One region of the Roseobacter cerffii genome, then DNA from elsewhere that is predicted to be linked to it. Evidence: riboswitches for the same ligand, from Rfam matches in the RefSeq annotation. Region 1 holds a riboswitch; each other region holds the start of a gene.
What was found. A riboswitch is a leader RNA that binds a small molecule or an ion and turns the genes downstream of it on or off. The one in region 1 is predicted to bind cobalamin.
Positions count from the first base shown of each region.

Region 2: linked by a shared signal. The riboswitch ahead of ACVC7O_RS02005 (energy-coupling factor ABC transporter permease) and the one ahead of ACVC7O_RS22270 (BLUF domain-containing protein) in region 1 are both predicted to bind cobalamin.
Region 3: linked by a shared signal. The riboswitch ahead of ACVC7O_RS22710 (energy-coupling factor ABC transporter permease) and the one ahead of ACVC7O_RS22270 (BLUF domain-containing protein) in region 1 are both predicted to bind cobalamin.
Region 4: linked by a shared signal. The riboswitch ahead of ACVC7O_RS07495 (DUF1636 family protein) and the one ahead of ACVC7O_RS22270 (BLUF domain-containing protein) in region 1 are both predicted to bind cobalamin.

Region 1 covers NZ_JBTBYJ010000003.1:112,185-116,390, reverse strand. The annotation lists gene nrdE (class 1b ribonucleoside-diphosphate reductase subunit alpha) at 1-124, shown strand, start outside; gene nrdF (class 1b ribonucleoside-diphosphate reductase subunit beta) at 134-1,108, shown strand; gene ACVC7O_RS22275 (pyrophosphohydrolase domain-containing protein) at 1,108-1,503, shown strand; cobalamin riboswitch at 1,544-1,752, shown strand; gene ACVC7O_RS22270 (BLUF domain-containing protein) at 1,853-2,965, shown strand; cobalamin riboswitch at 3,033-3,247, shown strand; gene ACVC7O_RS22265 (metal ABC transporter ATP-binding protein) at 3,490-4,206, shown strand, end outside.
Region 2 covers NZ_CM135757.1:413,848-418,053, reverse strand. The annotation lists gene ACVC7O_RS02015 (metal ABC transporter substrate-binding protein) at 1-627, opposite strand, end outside; gene cobF (precorrin-6A synthase (deacetylating)) at 733-1,476, opposite strand; gene ACVC7O_RS02005 (energy-coupling factor ABC transporter permease) at 1,537-2,214, opposite strand; cobalamin riboswitch at 2,265-2,444, opposite strand; gene cobA (uroporphyrinogen-III C-methyltransferase) at 2,482-3,201, opposite strand; gene ACVC7O_RS01995 (cobyrinate a,c-diamide synthase) at 3,198-4,206, opposite strand, start outside.
Region 3 covers NZ_JBTBYJ010000004.1:66,456-70,661, reverse strand. The annotation lists gene ACVC7O_RS22720 (cytochrome c peroxidase) at 1-403, opposite strand, end outside; gene mntR (manganese-binding transcriptional regulator MntR) at 496-966, shown strand; gene ACVC7O_RS22710 (energy-coupling factor ABC transporter permease) at 1,006-1,683, opposite strand; cobalamin riboswitch at 1,730-1,924, opposite strand; partial or broken gene lspA (signal peptidase II) at 2,030-2,517, opposite strand; gene ACVC7O_RS22700 (DUF411 domain-containing protein) at 2,602-3,057, opposite strand; gene ACVC7O_RS22695 (M23 family metallopeptidase) at 3,061-4,206, opposite strand, start outside.
Region 4 covers NZ_CM135757.1:1,524,875-1,529,080, forward strand. The annotation lists gene ACVC7O_RS07480 (FecCD family ABC transporter permease) at 1-163, opposite strand, end outside; gene ACVC7O_RS07485 (ABC transporter substrate-binding protein) at 168-1,103, opposite strand; gene ACVC7O_RS07490 (ABC transporter ATP-binding protein) at 1,100-1,900, opposite strand; gene ACVC7O_RS07495 (DUF1636 family protein) at 1,897-2,304, opposite strand; cobalamin riboswitch at 2,426-2,638, opposite strand; gene otnK (3-oxo-tetronate kinase) at 2,821-4,098, opposite strand; gene ACVC7O_RS07505 (aspartate/glutamate racemase family protein) at 4,083-4,206, opposite strand, start outside.

The sequences.
Region 1 (4,206 bases):
TGATATCAATCGCGCCCAAATCCTGGCCTGGAAGAAGGGTATCAAGACCATCTACTACGTGCGCCTGCGCCAATCCGCCTTGGAAGGGACGGAAGTGCAAGGCTGCGTTTCCTGCACGCTTTGAGGTGACACTATGAAGGATATCGTCGAGACCCGCACCATCCCCCGCGCGATCAACTGGAACCGCTTGCAGGACGACAAGGACCTTGAGGTCTGGAACCGGCTCACGGTCAATTTCTGGCTGCCCGAAAAGGTGCCGCTGTCGAATGACGTGCAAAGCTGGGCGACGCTCCGCCCGGAAGAACAGCAGCTCACCATCCGCGTCTTCACCGGCCTCACACTGCTCGACACGATCCAGGGCGCCGTGGGTGCGCCTGCGATGATGAAGGACGTGCAGACCCCCCATGAAGAGGCTGTGCTGACCAACATCGCCTTCATGGAATCTGTCCACGCCCGCAGCTATTCGTCAGTCTTTTCGACGCTGTGCCAGACCAAAGAGGTGGACGAGGCCTTCCGCTGGTCCGAAGAAAACCCGCATCTGCAGGAAAAAGCGCGGCTGATCCTCGACAAATACGACAGCGCAGGTGACCCACTGAAGCGCAAGATCGCAAGCGTTTTCCTCGAAAGCTTCCTGTTCTATTCGGGCTTCTATCTGCCCATGTACTGGTCCAGCCGTGCAAAGCTCACGAACACGGCTGACCTCATTCGCCTGATCATTCGCGATGAGGCGATCCACGGCTACTACATCGGCTACAAATTCCAGCGCGCGCAGGAAAGGCTGCCCGAGGCGGACCGCACAGAGCTCAAGGAATTTGCTTTTGCCCTGATGTTCGACCTTTACGAAATCGAAGCGCGCTATACCGAGGAACTCTATGACGGGCTCGGCCTAACCGAAGATGTCAAAGCCTTCCTTCATTACAACGCCAACAAGGCGCTGCAAAACCTCGGCTACGAGGCGCTGTTCCCGGATGCCGCCTGCGAGGTGAACCCAGCCATCCTCGCCGCGCTCAGCCCCGACAGTGAGAACCACGATTTCTTCTCTGGTTCGGGATCGTCCTATGTCATCGGCAAAGCAGTCGCTACCGAAGACGAGGATTGGGATTTCTGATGGCGCGCGACACCCTTGCGATTGTCCGCGAATGGCACGAGGCGTTTGACGTGCCTGTCGAGGATGCGCCCACGATCCCAAAGCACCGGGCGCAGATGCGGCTCGATATCCTGGAAGAGGAAGTTGCCGAACTGCGTGCGGCCGTTGAAGCGGGCGATCTGGTCGAAGCGCTCGATGCGCTTTGCGACATCCAGTATGTGCTCGACGGCACGTTTCTCGAGTTCGGCCTGCACCAGCTTAAGCAAGACGCGATGGCAGAGGTGCATTCCTCCAACATGTCCAAGCTGGGGGCCGATGGCCGCCCCGTTCTGCGGGACGATGGCAAAGTCCTGAAGGGGCCGGGGTTTCAGCAGCCTGACCTCGCACGCTTACTCGAGGCGAAAGTTGCAAGCTGACATGCAGCCTGTAAGTTTTTCTTTACACATCTGAGTTCCGGTTCATAATGGCCATGATGGTGTGCAGGCTTCGTGTCGTGGAGGCTGCCTGAAAAGGGAACGCGGTGCGCCCATTTGGCAAATCCGCGGCTGCCCCCGCAACTGTGAGCGGCGAGTGACACCGGTAGAACCACTGGGCGGGATGCTCGGGAAGGTCCGGAAAAACGTCGACCCGCGAGCCAGGAGACCTGCCATCTGACACGTTTGACCGGGCGGGGTGCACCGGTGGGCTTGAGACCTGCACGCCGCCAAACCCACGGCTGCATTCGTCAATGGACCTGCTGCCCCCGTCCCCCGTGAGGGACTGCGGATGGAACATGTTGCGGTACCAGTGCCCGACGACGGTCGCGTGTTCCGTCTGGCCTATGCGAGCCGTCCGGTTCGAAAGATGACACACACTTCAGTCGTTTCTCTGACCGACGCTGCCGCGGCAAACAATCGGAGACGTCGTGTTTCAGGCGTTCTTTTCTTGGGAGAAGGCGTTTTCCTGCAATGGTTGGAAGGTCTCGCGGCTGATGTCTGCGGTCTCATGTCAAGGATTTCACAGGACACCAGACACACCGACGTCACAATCCTCAGCGCCGGTTGGATGCCAAAGCGGCGCTTCGCACGCTGGCCGATGCAATTGGCGGACCAATCACTGACAAAGTTGCCGAATGCGCAATTGGTGAGCGCGCCGCCCTATGACATGGACCGCGCGACGATCGCCTTTGATCAGGCCGCCGAGAGCTATCGAAAGGCCACGTTCGATGTCGCGATCTGGTCCGACCGAGCTGCTGCCTTAGCAGAAAGCTTGGTTGCCAATGAACCGGGCATGGTGACTGTTCTACCGAGCCATGCACTAACGGGCGTGCGCCGCCGCGCTCAGCTGGTCGACGATGTATGCGAGGCCTTCTCGCAGGGCTGGCGGCAAGACATCTGGTCTTCCGCCCAGATATCGATTGGGCTTGCGAACCTGAACGGTCTCTGGCAGCGCTCTGGTCGTGTGCCAGACCCTGTTGGTACACGTCACAGCACATCCATTGTCGTCCCGCCGGGAAGCCGCGAAATCATCGGAGCGATCGTCAAAGCGGACTTGCTTCGAGCTACCGGAACTTCGGTCAGTGTTGTACTGGAAGCTGATGCAGAAACGACCTTCGAAGCGATCTCGCGGTCTTCGCCAACCGCAGTTGTTGTCACCGGTTCCCGTGCTGACCTCGCCGGGGAACAAGAGCGATCAAATGCGTTTGCCGAACGGGTCCACGCGCGCTTCCCTGACCTTCCAATTCTTGTGGGCGGACGCTCCTCCGGTCCTATTTGCGAATGCCCTGCGCGCGTTGGTTTTGGTCGGGACTCTTGCACTTTGCGCGCGGGTGACGTGGAATGGCTGGCGCTGAAAGCGTTGACAGTTCTTTCGTCACAGCAAGACGAGTTTGGCAACTAGATTTCGTAACACGCGAAATTCTCTCTGGTTTCGATGGTTCCGGATCATTGACGACTTCATTCGGAAAGCGTTACTTGCTGTTGATGGTTCTCAAAGACAACTGAGTCGGCGAGATGAAATGGGAACACGGTGCGGTGTAGCCAAAAGGCGCCAAATCCGTGACTGCCCCCGCAACTGTAGGCGGTGAGCGACCCCGACAAAGACCACTGGGCATGCGCCTGGGAAGGTTCGGGAGAGCGTTGATCCGCAAGTCAGGAGACCTGCCATCGCAAGTGTAACTGACCCAGGCGGGGTGTCCTGGAGAGAGGCAACATGTTCGACGCGACTGCGTACCTACATCGACGTATCTCATTGCCCCCGCCGCAGCGGAGGCCGCGATGCGTGAGGCAAATGACCCAGAACAGCATGAGCTAGCGCCATACCGGCAAGGCTTCTGCCTGACCGGCTTGAGCACTGCATCATTGATCGGCGGTGCTCTGGCAGTGTCCGCATTCCTTTGGTTCGGCATTTGGGCGGTGCTGTAGATGTCAGCAGTCTTGGAAATCCGTAACTTGGCACTTGGATACCCTGAGCTGACATTATTCAGGGGGTTGTCGATGGATGTAGAGCGCGGCTCCACGTTGGCCATATTGGGTTCAAATGGCTCTGGAAAAAGCACTTTCGTTAAAATGCTTCTTGGGCTGATGGCCCCGCTTTCTGGCAAACTCAGCTGGCCTGCTGGAGCACCCAAAGAGATCGGATATCTCGCCCAGATGACGGAGTTTGATCGCCGCTTTCCGCTGCGGGTGCGTGATTTGGTGGCAATGGGGGCCTGGAAAGGCTTTGGCCTTGGCGGTCGTCTGGATCGCGAGACGACCGCCAAAGTTGCATCGGCAATGGATGCAGCAGGCGTATTGGATATCGCGGATCGGTCCTTGCACACGTTGTCTGGCGGGCAATTGCAACGTGCGCTTTTCGCGCGCGTGATCATGCAGGATGCTCCTCTCATCCTGCTCGATGAGCCCTTTGCGGCAGTGGACCAAACCACTGAGGCGCATCTGTTGTCGCTCATAGACCGTTGGCGGGATGAGGGCCGCGCTGTTGTGTTGGTCGTCCATGATCTTTCATCGGTCCTAGATCATTGCGACAACGCATTGCTCCTTGGGAATGGTGAGGCCTGCCATGGTGCAGTCGATGCGATCCTGACGCCAGAGCGCCTTGTTGCGCAGAACTACCTCTCCAAAAGCCAGGTATCTTGGATG
Region 2 (4,206 bases), on a different replicon from region 1:
GTAAAGCTCATTCATTCCGAAGTCGCGCGCCAGATAGCTGAACGCGCCTTCGCAGGTCACCAGCCAGCGCCGATTGTCCGGGATCTCCGCAACGGCTGCGCGAAGGGGTTCGATGGTCTCGCGCAGCGCGTCTTTATAGGCCGCGCCGTTCTGCTCGTATGTTTCGGCGTTGTCCGGGTCGGTCTCGACAAAAGCAGCAACGATATTGTCGATGTAGATCAGCGCGTTATCCAAGCCCATCCAGGCGTGAGGGTTGGGTTTGCCCTCATAGGATCCGGAAGCAATCGGAATCGGGTCGATGCCATCCGTAAGCGTCACCGACGGGATATCCTCCATGTTGGAGAGGAACTGCTCAAACCACAGCTCAAGGTTCATGCCGTTCCAGAGGATCAGATCTGCATCCGAGGCCCGCACGATATCCTGCGGCGTCGGCTCGTATCCGTGGATCTCGGCGCCCGGCTTGGTGATCGAGACCACCTCGGCCGCATCGCCCGCAACGTTTGATGCCATATCGGCCAGAACGGTAAAGGTGGTGACCACCTTCATCTTCTCATCCGCGGCGACTGCGGTCGCCAGAACCGCGGCAAGCGCCGCGACGGACGTTGATTGCATCACTCTTCTTAGCATCAGACTCTCCATGACATAGACAGCTCTTGCCACCTGTAAATGCAAATCACTCGCAACTGTCAAGTAATTTGAGAATGATTCTCAAGTTCTCAACGCACAATCTGTTCAGTTCGTGGTTTTGCTGAGCAGATAGGTGTCCATGATCCACCCATGCCGCGCCCGAGCAGCAGCGCGGGCATCGAGGATCTTGTCCGTGACCTCTGCCAACGGACCCGCCGCGATAATCTGTTCCGGCATGCCCAGGTAGGCGCCCCACCAGATCGTGAGGTTGGGCTCTGTCAGCTCCTGAAAACTTGCTTCGCCATCGAGCATGACCACAAGACGATCTATGCCCTCGGGCCATCCTGCATCGCGCAGGCGGCGCCCGGTGGTGATCTGGATCGGCCCATTCACGTCGTTGAGCGGGATCGCATGAGCTGCGGTCAGAGCCTGTATCGCCATAATACCCGGCACCACACGGATGGTGGGCGGTGGGATCAAACGTCCGGCGATGCGCAACGTGCTGTCATAGAGCGACGGATCGCCCCAGACCAGCAGGGCCACAGGCCCATCCGAACCCGCCTGATCAGCCGTCTGGGCCCACCGCACCGCGATCTCATCATGCCACCGCGTCACGCGCTCCTCGTAGGGCAAGGCGGGATCGCGTTCGGGGTAGTCGAACTGGAGGACCTGCGCGGTCGAGCCTGCAGCTTCGATGATGCGATAGCGCAGCTCGGCCAGATCATCTTTGCCAGAGCCCTTGTGTGGTACGAGGATTGTCCGCGCCTCGCGGATGGCCTGCAATCCTTCACCCGTCACGTGATGCGGTGACCCGGTGCCGATACCAATCAGCCAGAGCTCAGTGATCATATTGTCACCCACAAGAAAGCCCGGACCACATCGCAGGGTCCGGGCCGCGCCTTACCTAGATTACGCGCCTTCGTAGAGACGCGCTGTGAACAGACCCTCGACTTTGCCCGACCGAAGCGCCTTGGCGCCCGCAAGCACCGCCAGATCGGCAATTGGTTCGATCAGGATCACCAGAAGATACGCAATTCCGAAGGTCCAGACCGACTGGACCGTCTCGGCACCGAATCCCTGGCCATAGAACGCCCAGAACGCGACCCAGGCCACAACGCCACCCTGATACATGGCGGACAGCTTGAAGACGTCAGCATAGGCCAGATCGACATAGGCCCGATCCGCCGGGATGAACCGCTGCGCCAAAGCCGAAATGGCGAAGAGCGGCACCAGCAAAGTCGTGACGTTGACGAAATACATCGGCAGATCGCTCGGTGCGAAGAAAGCCCCCTGAATCAGGAGGCCAAGCGCAAGGCCGAGCGCGGCCGGCGCCGCACCCATCAGCAAGAAGAGCGTGGTGCCAAGAATGAAGTGCACCTCGGAGACACCCACCGGGAAATGCGGCAACACCTCGAAAAAGATGAAGGTGCCGAGGGCGGCCAAAACGGTCCGCACCGCGAATGAGCCGGCACTGTGGATCTTGAGGTCGTGGAGTGCGAGTTTGGCGGTATAGCCCGCAGCCCCTGCAGCGGTTGCATAGGCAAAGGCCATCTTGGCCCCATCGACGACGCCGGGTTCGATATGCATGATTGATCCTTTCTGTCCCGCCCCTCCGGCGGATAAATATCCGTGATCACACGGGTTTGAGCTTTACGGCAGGTCTCCTGACTTGCGGGTCGAGGCGCTGCGGTCCTTCCCAGCCAAGAGGCCAGTGGATCATCCGGAGCGCTCACCGCTTACAGTTGCGGGGGCAGTCTGAGACTTTCACTCAGTTCCCTTTTCAGCCACAAGTCGTGGCACCGTGCTTCAGTCGTATCCTTGATCTGCGCGCGCGGACAAGCGCAAAAGCGACGTTCAACTCTCGGCGAACGGCCCGTAGAGGATCAACGCTGGCTGGTCGCTGATTTCGCGGTCCAATTGCGCAGCCAGCTTAGAAACGGTGGTGCGCCGGATGCTCTGATCCGGTGTGCTGACGCTTTCGGCAAGGATCGCGGGGGTGTCGCCGGGCAGACCCCGTGCAGCAAGGGCATCGAGCAGCCTTGGAAAGGTTCGCTTGCCCATGAAGACAACGGTCGAGGCTGTGGGGTCTGCGAGGGCGTTGAGGTCGAGATCTTGCGGCAATTGCCCGCTGACATCGTGCCCCGTGACGAACTGCACCCGGCGCGCCGTCAGCCGGCGTGTAAGCGGGATACCCGCCGCAGCCGCAGCGGCACAGGCCGACGGGATGCCGGGGATGATCTCGTAGGGGACGCCAGCCTCGCGCAGGGCCACCAACTCCTCCTCCAGCCGCCCAAAGAGCCCGCTGTCGCCCGATTTCAGCCGCACCACGCGCTGGTCCATCTCGGCATATTCCACCAGCAGGCGGCTGACATGGTGCTGTTTCGGCGAGGGGCGCCCTGCCCGCTTCCCAACCCCCACCAGATCGGCCCCGGAGCGGGCATGGCTGAGGATCGGCCCGGAGGAGAGATCGTCGAACAGCACTGCGTCGGCCCGTTTCAGACGATCCACGGCTTTCAACGTCAACAGCTCAGGATCGCCCGGTCCCGAGCCCACAAAGCTGACGAAACCGGTCACGCCTGCTCCTCGGCGGTGATCAGGTGGAAGAAGGTGCCGGTCACATTGCCGAGGCGAGAGCCGGTTTCCGGCACAGGGTTTCCATCGGCATCCACGACGTCGGCCAGCGGCGCGTCGGGCTGATCGAGGATGGTCGAGTAGTGAAACTCGTGCCCGCGCAGAGCTGCGCCAGGTTGATGGCCGGGCAAGCCAGCGTGCAACACAGCCCGGCGGTAGCCGAGGTGAAATTTCCGCTTTTCAAAGCTGGTCACGAGCCCAAGCAGACCCGCCATCTCGTGCCGCGTGCCCTCCTTGTCGATGAGCGCCTGCCCCAGCGCCATGTAGCCACCGCACTCGCCATGCACCGGTTTGCTTGCAGCATGCGCCCGCAGACCTGCTTTGAACCGCGTCGCGGCTGCCAGGGTCGCACCGTGCAACTCTGGGTATCCGCCGGGCAGCCAGACAAGATCCGCAGCAGGGTCCGGCTCCTCGTCAGCCAAGGGTGAAAACGGCACAACCTCCGCCCCCGCGCGGCGCCACCCCTCCAGAACATGCGGGTAGGTGAAGGAAAATGCCGCATCCTGCGCCAGGGCGATGCGCTGCGCGGGTGGCTCTGGTAAATCCGCTCCCGATACGGCTGCGGCCCCGCCTCGCGCGGCCTGCCGGATCGCCGCAACATCGACATGCGCGCGCAGAAACTCGGCGTACCCCGCAATGGCCGCATCGAGATCGGGATGCTCAACCGCCTGGATCAGGCCGAGATGCCGCTCGGGCAATGTCAGATCTCCACGGCGCGGCAGGACGCCCAGCACCTTAAGCCCCGCGTTCTCCATCCCCAGCCGCGCGAGACGCTCGTGGCGCGGAGAGGCACATCGGTTCAGGATCACGCCCGCGAAGGGCACATCGGGGTTGTAGGTCTGAAAACCCAAGGCGGTCGCCGCCGCCGATTGCGCCTGCCCGCTCACATCAACGATCAGAACCACAGGCCAGCCCATGCGTTGCGCCGTCTCCGCGCTGCTGCCAAAA
Region 3 (4,206 bases), on a different replicon from region 1:
TTTGTACGGCCTGCTTCGCGGTGGCTGGATCGTCCGCGTTGAGCGCGCGGTCCAACTCCTCTTCGATTCTGTGCGCGATTGTTTGCGTCGAGGCTTCGAAAAGGGCCTGACGATCTCGTCGCGCAATCGCGTCCAGCACGGGTTCCGCACCGATGTCACTCTTCGCGTTCAACCATGCAAGCGCGCCCAAGGGAAACTCTGAGTTGTGATATGGATCGGACCAGGCAGCTTCGACCTGGCCCCAGGGGATTGGCTCCAGATTGCCCAGAAACAGCGTGAGCCGGTAAGCGGCCGCCTCTGGCAACCAAGGGGCTTCCCTTGCCGGCGTTGCATGGGCTGGCCCAAGTGCGCCGATTACACCAATCCACGCCGCAGCCAGCAAGCCAAAGAACTTTCCAATCACTATGGCCTCCAGTCTAAAAGTTAGCCGTGTCTAAATTATCTACCCAAAGCAAACAAGTTGTCAATTGTTCAGGGAGAAGGCAAAGTCCGGATATGACGAAGCCGCAATCACATGACAGTGAAACCATTCAACCCGTGGAACGGGCTCCGGAAGCGCAGGCGGAAGGTTTTGCGATCGTGCGCCAAGCGCATGAAAGCGAGATGGCAGAGGATTACGTCGAGCTGATTGCGGAGTTGATTGAAACCCGAGGAGAAGCGCGTCCTGTCGAAATTGCCGAACGATTGGGTGTGAAGCCCCCAACCGTCACGAAGAACATCTCGCGATTGAAATCGGCAGGTTTGGTGCAGCGTGAGCGCTACCGCGCAATTTTTCTGACTGAGCAGGGCCGGGCGTTGGCCGAGGCCTGTCGTAGACGGCACCGGATTGTGGTTGCATTCCTTCTAAGCCTCGGAATCGACGAGGAAACTGCAGAACGTGATGCGGAAGGCATCGAACATCATGTGAGCGACGAAACGCTGGCTGCCTTCGAAAAAGCTATTGGCAATACTACCCAAGAAGGCTGAGGCTGGTCAGTCGACCAGCCGCAGGATTTTCATTTAGGGTTACGCTGGACTAAACAACCGTTGTGTGAACAGACCGCGTTGCTTGGTGTCGCGCAGCAATTTTGCTCCCGCAAGGACGGCCAAGTCAGCCACTGGTTCCACCAGCACAACGAGCAAATAGGCCGCTCCGAAGCTGGCCACAGCAGACATGTTTTCAGCACCAAAGCCCTGACCATATAGTGCCCAGAAAGCGACCCATGCGATCACGCCACCTTGGTAGGCGAAAGACAGCTTGAGGACTTCACTGTAGTTGCAGTCAACAAAAGCCTTCTGTTCCGGAATGATGCGCTTGGCCAAAGCGTCAATGGCGAAGAGCGGGAAGAGCAACGTGGTGACGTTGACAAAGAACATGGGCATGTCGGTTGGCGCGAAGAACATACCTTGGACTAGCAAACCGCCTGCTAAGCCGACCGCTGCTGGTCCAGCGCCAAGAAGTAGCAGAATAGTTGTCCCTAGAATGAAGTGAACTTCCGAGATGCCAACGGCAAAGTGCGGGAAGACTTCGAAAAACAGAAAAACCGCTGCGACAGCAAGAACGCTGCGGACGCCAAATGAGACAGCCGAGTGTGATTTCAGGTCGTCGGCTGCAAGTTTGAGGGAGTAACCCCCTGCAGCGGCTGCTGTGCCATAAGCGAGGACCATTTTTGCGCCGTCCACGACGCCGGGTTCAATGTGCATATCAAGTCTCCTTGCCGTCCTTCCTGACGACATTTAGTGCCGAACTTTCGGCGTTGCGTTGGCGGCAGGTCTCCTGGCTCGCGGTTCAACGCGCCCCCGGACCTTCCCAACACATGTGTCAGTGGTGCAGTTTCGGGCTTGCTCGCCGCTTACAGTTGCAGGGGCAGCCGAGGTTTCTCACCCCGTTCCCTTTTCAATCGAGCGCCCTAAACACTCGATCACCGCGAAAAATAGCTAGGCACAAATTCATTGGCTTCGTCAATGGAGCGGCTCTCTTGGACTTCAATTTTTCGAACCAGAGCATAGCGAAAGTTTGACACCGTCCAGTCAATAGACTGCCGTCAAATCACCTCCGCGGTTCGGTCCGACACCCATTCCACAACATCGGCGCGAGCAGAAGCAACCCGACACCGCCGACTACAAAAATGTCCGCCATGTTGAAGGCCGGCCAGTGCGCGGAGCCAAGGTAGAAATCGAGGAAATCCGTCACGGCCCGGAACCTGAGGCGGTCCACAACATTGCCGAGCGCGCCTCCGATGATCGAACCGTAGGCAATTGCTTCGATGCGGTTCCGTGTGCGAAGCATCATGGCAGCGAGCCAAGCACAGATGGCGAGTGCAAGGACCACAAGGCTCCACCACGGCGCACCTCCGAGAAGTCCAAAGGTCACGCCATCGTTGCGGTGGAACTAAGATCGAACCCTGGGACCACCGACACCCCGGCATTCAAGACGCTCGCATTTGATACGACGATAGCCTTCGTGACCTGATCGACCACGAAAGCTATGAGGGCGGCAAGGACCCCGATGGCTGGTTCTCCTTTGAACGCACGCATTGCGTCACCCAACCCAGACGTCGGCAATCAGCGCGAAGTTTGCGCCGTGGATTGTCAGACACATATGACCCATCCTGAACGTGCTCAGCTTTCTGGATAGCTCGCATAGACCGAAGTCGAACCATCCTCGTGGATCAAGTATACGTCGTAGGCCTCGCGGTCGTCTTCTGGCCCCATGCCGGGCGAGCCATAGGGCATCCCCGGAACGGCGAGGCCGACGGCGTCCGGTCGCTCATTGAGAAGGCGGTGGATGTCAGCGGCCGGGACATGGCCTTCGATCACGTAACCTTCGACGAGCGCGGTGTGGCAGGAGACCATGCGCTGCGGAACTCCGTTGTCGAGCTTGAAGCGAACGAGAAGGCCACCAAACATGTCCTGACCTGTTGGTGCGAAGCCGTTCTCTTCGAGATGATTCATCCAGGACAAACAGCAACCGCATCCATTGGTCTTGCGGACGTCAATTGGGGTTGCCTCCGCGAGAGCCTGCGCCGCTGGTAACAGGGCGAGCGTGATGGCAAGAGCTTGGGTCATGCGTTTCATGGGTCAGAGCCTTTCGGTTGTCGTTTCGGCAATCTCGCTGCCGAGGTTTTCATTCAGAAGCGCGCGCGCCTCGGCCAGACGCAATCGCGCGGCTGTATCATCCGCTTCGCTCTCAGCCGCTTCGGCAAGTCTGTCGTCAGAGAGGGGGTCAGTAGGGCGCCCATCCACGAGGACTTCGTAGTGCAGGTTCGGACCTGTCGCCGTGCCAGTCGCGCCGACGCGGCCGATCACATCCCCCGCTGCAACGCGTTGGCCTTGTGCCAGACCCTCCGGCACGGCGCTGAGATGCGCATAGCGAGTCATGGTGTCCGAGCCGTGGGCGATTTCGACTACGCGACCATAGCCGCCCCGCCAGCCGATAAAGCTGACCCGTCCCGGTGCCGTCGCTCGAACCGGCGTTCCGCTTGCCGCCGCGAAATCGACACCTGTGTGCATCCGGACATTGCCGTAGACCGGGTGCGTACGGCGGCCAAATACCGAGCTTAATCGCGCCCCTTCGACAGGCTGTGCAAAAACGCGGAGAACGGTGCCATCGACGTAGATCGTGGCCTGACCACTTCCGTTTTCCGGCCAGACAACCTCATAAAGTGCGCCGCCGATCTCCAGCGATGCAAAGGTCAGTTCCGGCTGGCCGATCCTGTCCTCGCCAACACGGGCCTCACGCCACAGTAGCCGAAGTGTTTCTCCGCCGGTCATCTCACGACGAAAGTCAACGGTTCCACCCAGCATCTGTGCCAGATCGACAGCGAAGCGGGCGGGCATTCGAGCGTCTTCGAGCGCGGCGAAAAGCGAGCTGTCGATCACCGCTTCGCCGGCCAATGTTATGAACTCGGGATCCGGGGTCACGACCTGCGTGGCTAACTCTTCGCCAAAGATCGCCTCGATCCGCACACCGTCCTCGACGGAGAGCGCGACGCTGCGCGGGCTGCCGTCCATCGTCGAGACAACGGTGACCGAGTGCCCCGGCCTAAGTCGCCTCAGATCATATTCCGCGCCGAGAGCCAGAGCGACCTCGGTACGATCGGTCGCTGAAAGACCTGCTTCTTCAAGAACGATGTCGAGCGTCTCGCCGGTGGCGATCTCGCGTGACCAGTTGGTGAGCGGAGGTTCTATCGTCGGTAAGAAAGTATCGGCCATCGCAACCTCCAG
Region 4 (4,206 bases), on a different replicon from region 1:
TGTTCAGCAGGACGCCCCACACCGTGCCGGTGGGCACCGACACCGCCCCCACGGAAATCGCTATCGAGAGCGACACAAGAAGCAGGGCCAGCCCGCCGAGCGGCAACGCCGCCTGCCTGAAGAGGCGCGGTGCGCGGCGGTGGCCAGCCGTGCTGTCCGTCATGGTGTCATTCGCCCCAGAACGCCCGCGCGAGGGTCTTGACGGCCTGGATGTTGCGGGGGCCAGGTGTGGCTTCGACGTATTCCAGCGTGACGAAGCGGTCGTTCTTGACAGCGTCAAGATCCGCGAAAGCGGGGTTCGACATCATGAAGGCGCGCTTCTGTTCGGCGGTCACCTCGCCGTAGTTCACGATCACGATGACTTCCGGGTTCCGCTCGACCACTTCTTCCCATGTGACGGTGGCCCAGCTTTTCTCGAAATCATCCATGACGTTGACCCCACCGGCGGCCTCGATCAGCGCGGTGGGCATGGCGTAGCGGCCCGCGGTGAAGGGCGCGTCTTCGCCGCTGTCATAAACGAAGACACGCAGGGGCGCGCCGGTGTCGAGAAGGTCCGTAAAGCTGGCAAGTTCGGCACGATAGCCATCGACCAGCGCCGTGGCACGGGCTTCGATGTTGAAGATGCGACCGAGGTTCATCAGATCCGCATACATATCCTCGATGCTGGCCTTGTCCTTCTGCATGATATGGGTGCAGCTCTCGGTGAGCTCGTAGACCTTGATGCCGAAGGGCTCCAGCGTCTCGGGCGTGACCTCGCCACCGACTTTCATGCCATAGTTCCAGCCGGCGAAGAAGAAATCCGCGTCCGCCCCCACAAGCACCTCCTTGGAGGGGTACTTGGCCGAGAGTTCGGGCAGTTCGTCGATGCCAGCGCGCATCTCCTCGTCGAGCGTTTTCCAACCCGAGATGCCGGTGTAGCCCACCATGCGGTCGGCAAGGCCGAGCACCAGCATCATCTCGGTCAGGTTCACGTCGTTCGAAATCGCCCGCTCGGGTGGGGCGTCGAAGGTGACGGACCGGTTACAGCTTTGCACGGTGGTTTCTGCCGAGGCTGTGCCTGCGGCGAGCAACAGGGCGGTCACGCCCAGGAAGGGGGACTTCATAGCAAGGTCCTTTCGTCATGCAGGTGGAATGTGAGGTGGTCGGTGTCGCTGGGCGCGAGACGTTCGCGCCTGGCCTGGATCTGGAATGCGCCGGAGACGGCGGTTTCGGAGAGCACGGTTTCGGGGGTGCCGAAGCCGAGGGCGTGACCGGACTTCAGCAGGAGAATGTCATCGCAGACACCCGCTGCGATGTTCAGATCGTGCAGCGACGTGACAATCGTCAGAGGCAAATCGCGGATCAGCTCCAGCACTTCCAACTGGTGGCGGATATCGAGGTGGTTTGTGGGTTCGTCAAGGATCAGCAAGCGAGGCTCCTGCGCCAGGGCCCGGGCAACCATCACGCGTTGGCGTTCGCCGCCAGAGAGCGTGCCGAGATGGCGGTCTGCGAACCCCGCGAGGCTCAACCGATCGAGCGCCGCGTCAATCTTTTTCGCCTCTTGCGCACCGCCGCTGCTGCCGAACCCTTGGCGGTAAGGCACTCGCCCGAGGGCGACGATTTCCCGCACAGTGAGCGCAAAATCCGTCGGTTGCTCCTGCAGCACCGCAGCGACCCGCTTTGCCACCATGCGGGGTGGCAGATGCCAGATGTCATCACCATCGACGCGCACCGTGCCGCTCCCCGGACGCTGGAAGCGGTAGAGCATCCGCAAAAGCGTGGTCTTGCCAGCGCCGTTGGGGCCCATGACCCCGAGCACGCGCCCCGCGCCCACATGAAAGCTCAACGGGTGCAGCGCCGGGCCGCGCATGCGCGCCGGTGTCCAGGAGAGGTCGGTGACGTCGAGGCGCGCGGCGCTCACGAGGCGCGCACTTTGCAGTCTTCGATGGCAAGTACCGCGGCGGGCACACGGGCGAGCGTGGTGGTGCGGAGCTTTCCGGGGCGATCGACCGAGGAGCACCAGCCATCCTGAAGGGCGCCGTACTGATGCGCAAAGTGGATCAGATCATCAATGTCCGTGTCCGGGTCGATGTCGCCGAAGAGATAGGTCGCCTTGCGTGTGCCGTGATAGGCGACGGTGCAGGGGCGGTCGCAGCCTGCCATGCAGGCGACGCCGGAAATCTCGAAGCTGTCCGACACCGCGTCTCCCGCAGCCGCGATGGCGGCCCGCAGTCGTTCTATCAGCTCATAGCCCGGGCGGCACGCTGACCCTTTGTGGCGGCACGACGTGCAGATTGTGATCCGGTGCTCTCGTGGCTCGTCCATCGGCGTCTCCATCTCCGGGGAGGGTGCGCCGAACAGAGGTATATGTGCACGGGGTTGGCCGTGGTTTCATCATAAGCTCCTGACCAGGCACCCCGCCTGCATCGAGTTGAAATACAGACGCAGCACTGCGCCCGTGATGGCAGGTCTCCTGACTTGCGGGTCGTCGCTCTCCCGAACCTTCCCGGGTTGGTGGCCCAGTGGTCCTGTCGGGGTCGCTCGCCGCTCACAGTTGCGGGGGCAGTCGCGGACTTGGCGCATGTGGTGGCGCCGCACCGCGTTCCCTTTTCATCTCTTTGGCCTTTGGCCGTTGAGAACCATCGCCCTTGACCAAATCGCCCTTGACCGGTGCGGTCAAGGGACAAAGCGACACGAACCGCTGAATTGAACGAAAAGGGGGGACGCGTCTTCAGGTTTGGCCGTGGTCGCCTCGGTTTCAGAGCACCCAGTCGCGCGAGACCGAGATGGCGCAGGTTGCGGGCGGGCGGCTCCTATCGGCGCGCCCCCCCTTCCTTGGCGTCATGTCCCGCTTTCCATCACCCGCAGGGCCTTCGCAAAGAAGTCAGCTGCGCCGAAGTTGCCGGATTTGAGCGCAAGTGCGACAGGGGCGGCCTCTCCAACGGTCAGTACCGGAACGCCGGGGTCGATCTCTGGGCCCAGCGTCATCGCGGATGCACCCATCGCTGCGGCGACGGATTGCGCCACCGCGCCCGAGGTCTCCCCACCCGCAACCACCAGCCTGCGATAGCCGGACCGAACGAGTGTGCGCGCGGTGTCGGCGAAGAGCGCGTCAAGCGTCGCGGCGAGTGTCTCGCTGCCGAACTTGGCCTGCATCGCGTTGACCTTGGCCGGTGTGGCCGAGGAGTAGGCGAGCGGTGCGCGCCCTGTGTTTTCCGCAAAGAACCCCAGCAGTGTCTCGACAGTGATGTCACCGGCCATGACGCCTTCTACGTCAATGGCGAGAGTTGGATGCGCCTTCGCATGTGCCGCGACCTGGCCGCGAGTGGCGCCCGAGCATGACCCAGCGAGGATCGCTTCGGGGCCGGATACGCCTGTGTAGGCCGTTGGTGCGCGGTCGACTATGCCCGCTCCGATCACGTTGCGGGGCAGGCCTCGCGCAATGCCCGACCCGCCGGTCACCAGCGGTGCATCCTTGAGCGCTGCGCCCAAATCCATGAGGTTGTCGTCGGAAATCGCGTCGGCGACGAGAAACCGGTGGTCCGATGCCTCGAGCGCTGTCCTGATCGCTGCGGGGCCCTGCGCGACCACCTCGAGTGGCAGATGGCCGATGCTTTCGGTCGTTTGAAACTGGAGCCAGCGCCGGATGTCCGGATCGGTCATCGGGGTCAGAGGGTGATGCTCCATCCCGGATTGGTTCAGCAGCCTGTCGTGTACGAAGAGGTGGCCTTGATAGACTGTGCGCCCGGTTGCGGGGAAGGCGGGGCAGAAAACCACCTGCTGTGCATCGAGCGCCCGGGCCAGCGCTTCGGCGACGGGACCGATATTGCCCTCCTGTGTCGAGTCGAAGGTCGAGCAATACTTGAACACGATCTGCTTGCAGCCTTGGGCGAGCAGCCAATCGAGCGCGGCGAGGCTGTCGCGGACCGCAGCCTCGCGCGTTGCCGTCCGGCTCTTAAGCGAAATCACCCCAGCTTCGATCTGATCCGGCGCCGACCCGTCGGGAATGCCGGCAAACTGCGCGGTCCGGAGCCCGCCGTCCGGGGCTACGCCCTGCGCGAGCGTGTTCGCGATGTCGCTCGCCCCGGTGAAATCATCCGCGATCACGCCGATTTGCATTTGCCAAGCCTTTGTCTTTGCGTATCCACCCGCCGCCGCATCTCGGCGATGGCGGCGTCCGGGCTCGTCAAGACGGGCAGGGGTGTCTGCTTGCGAACCGCATCCGTG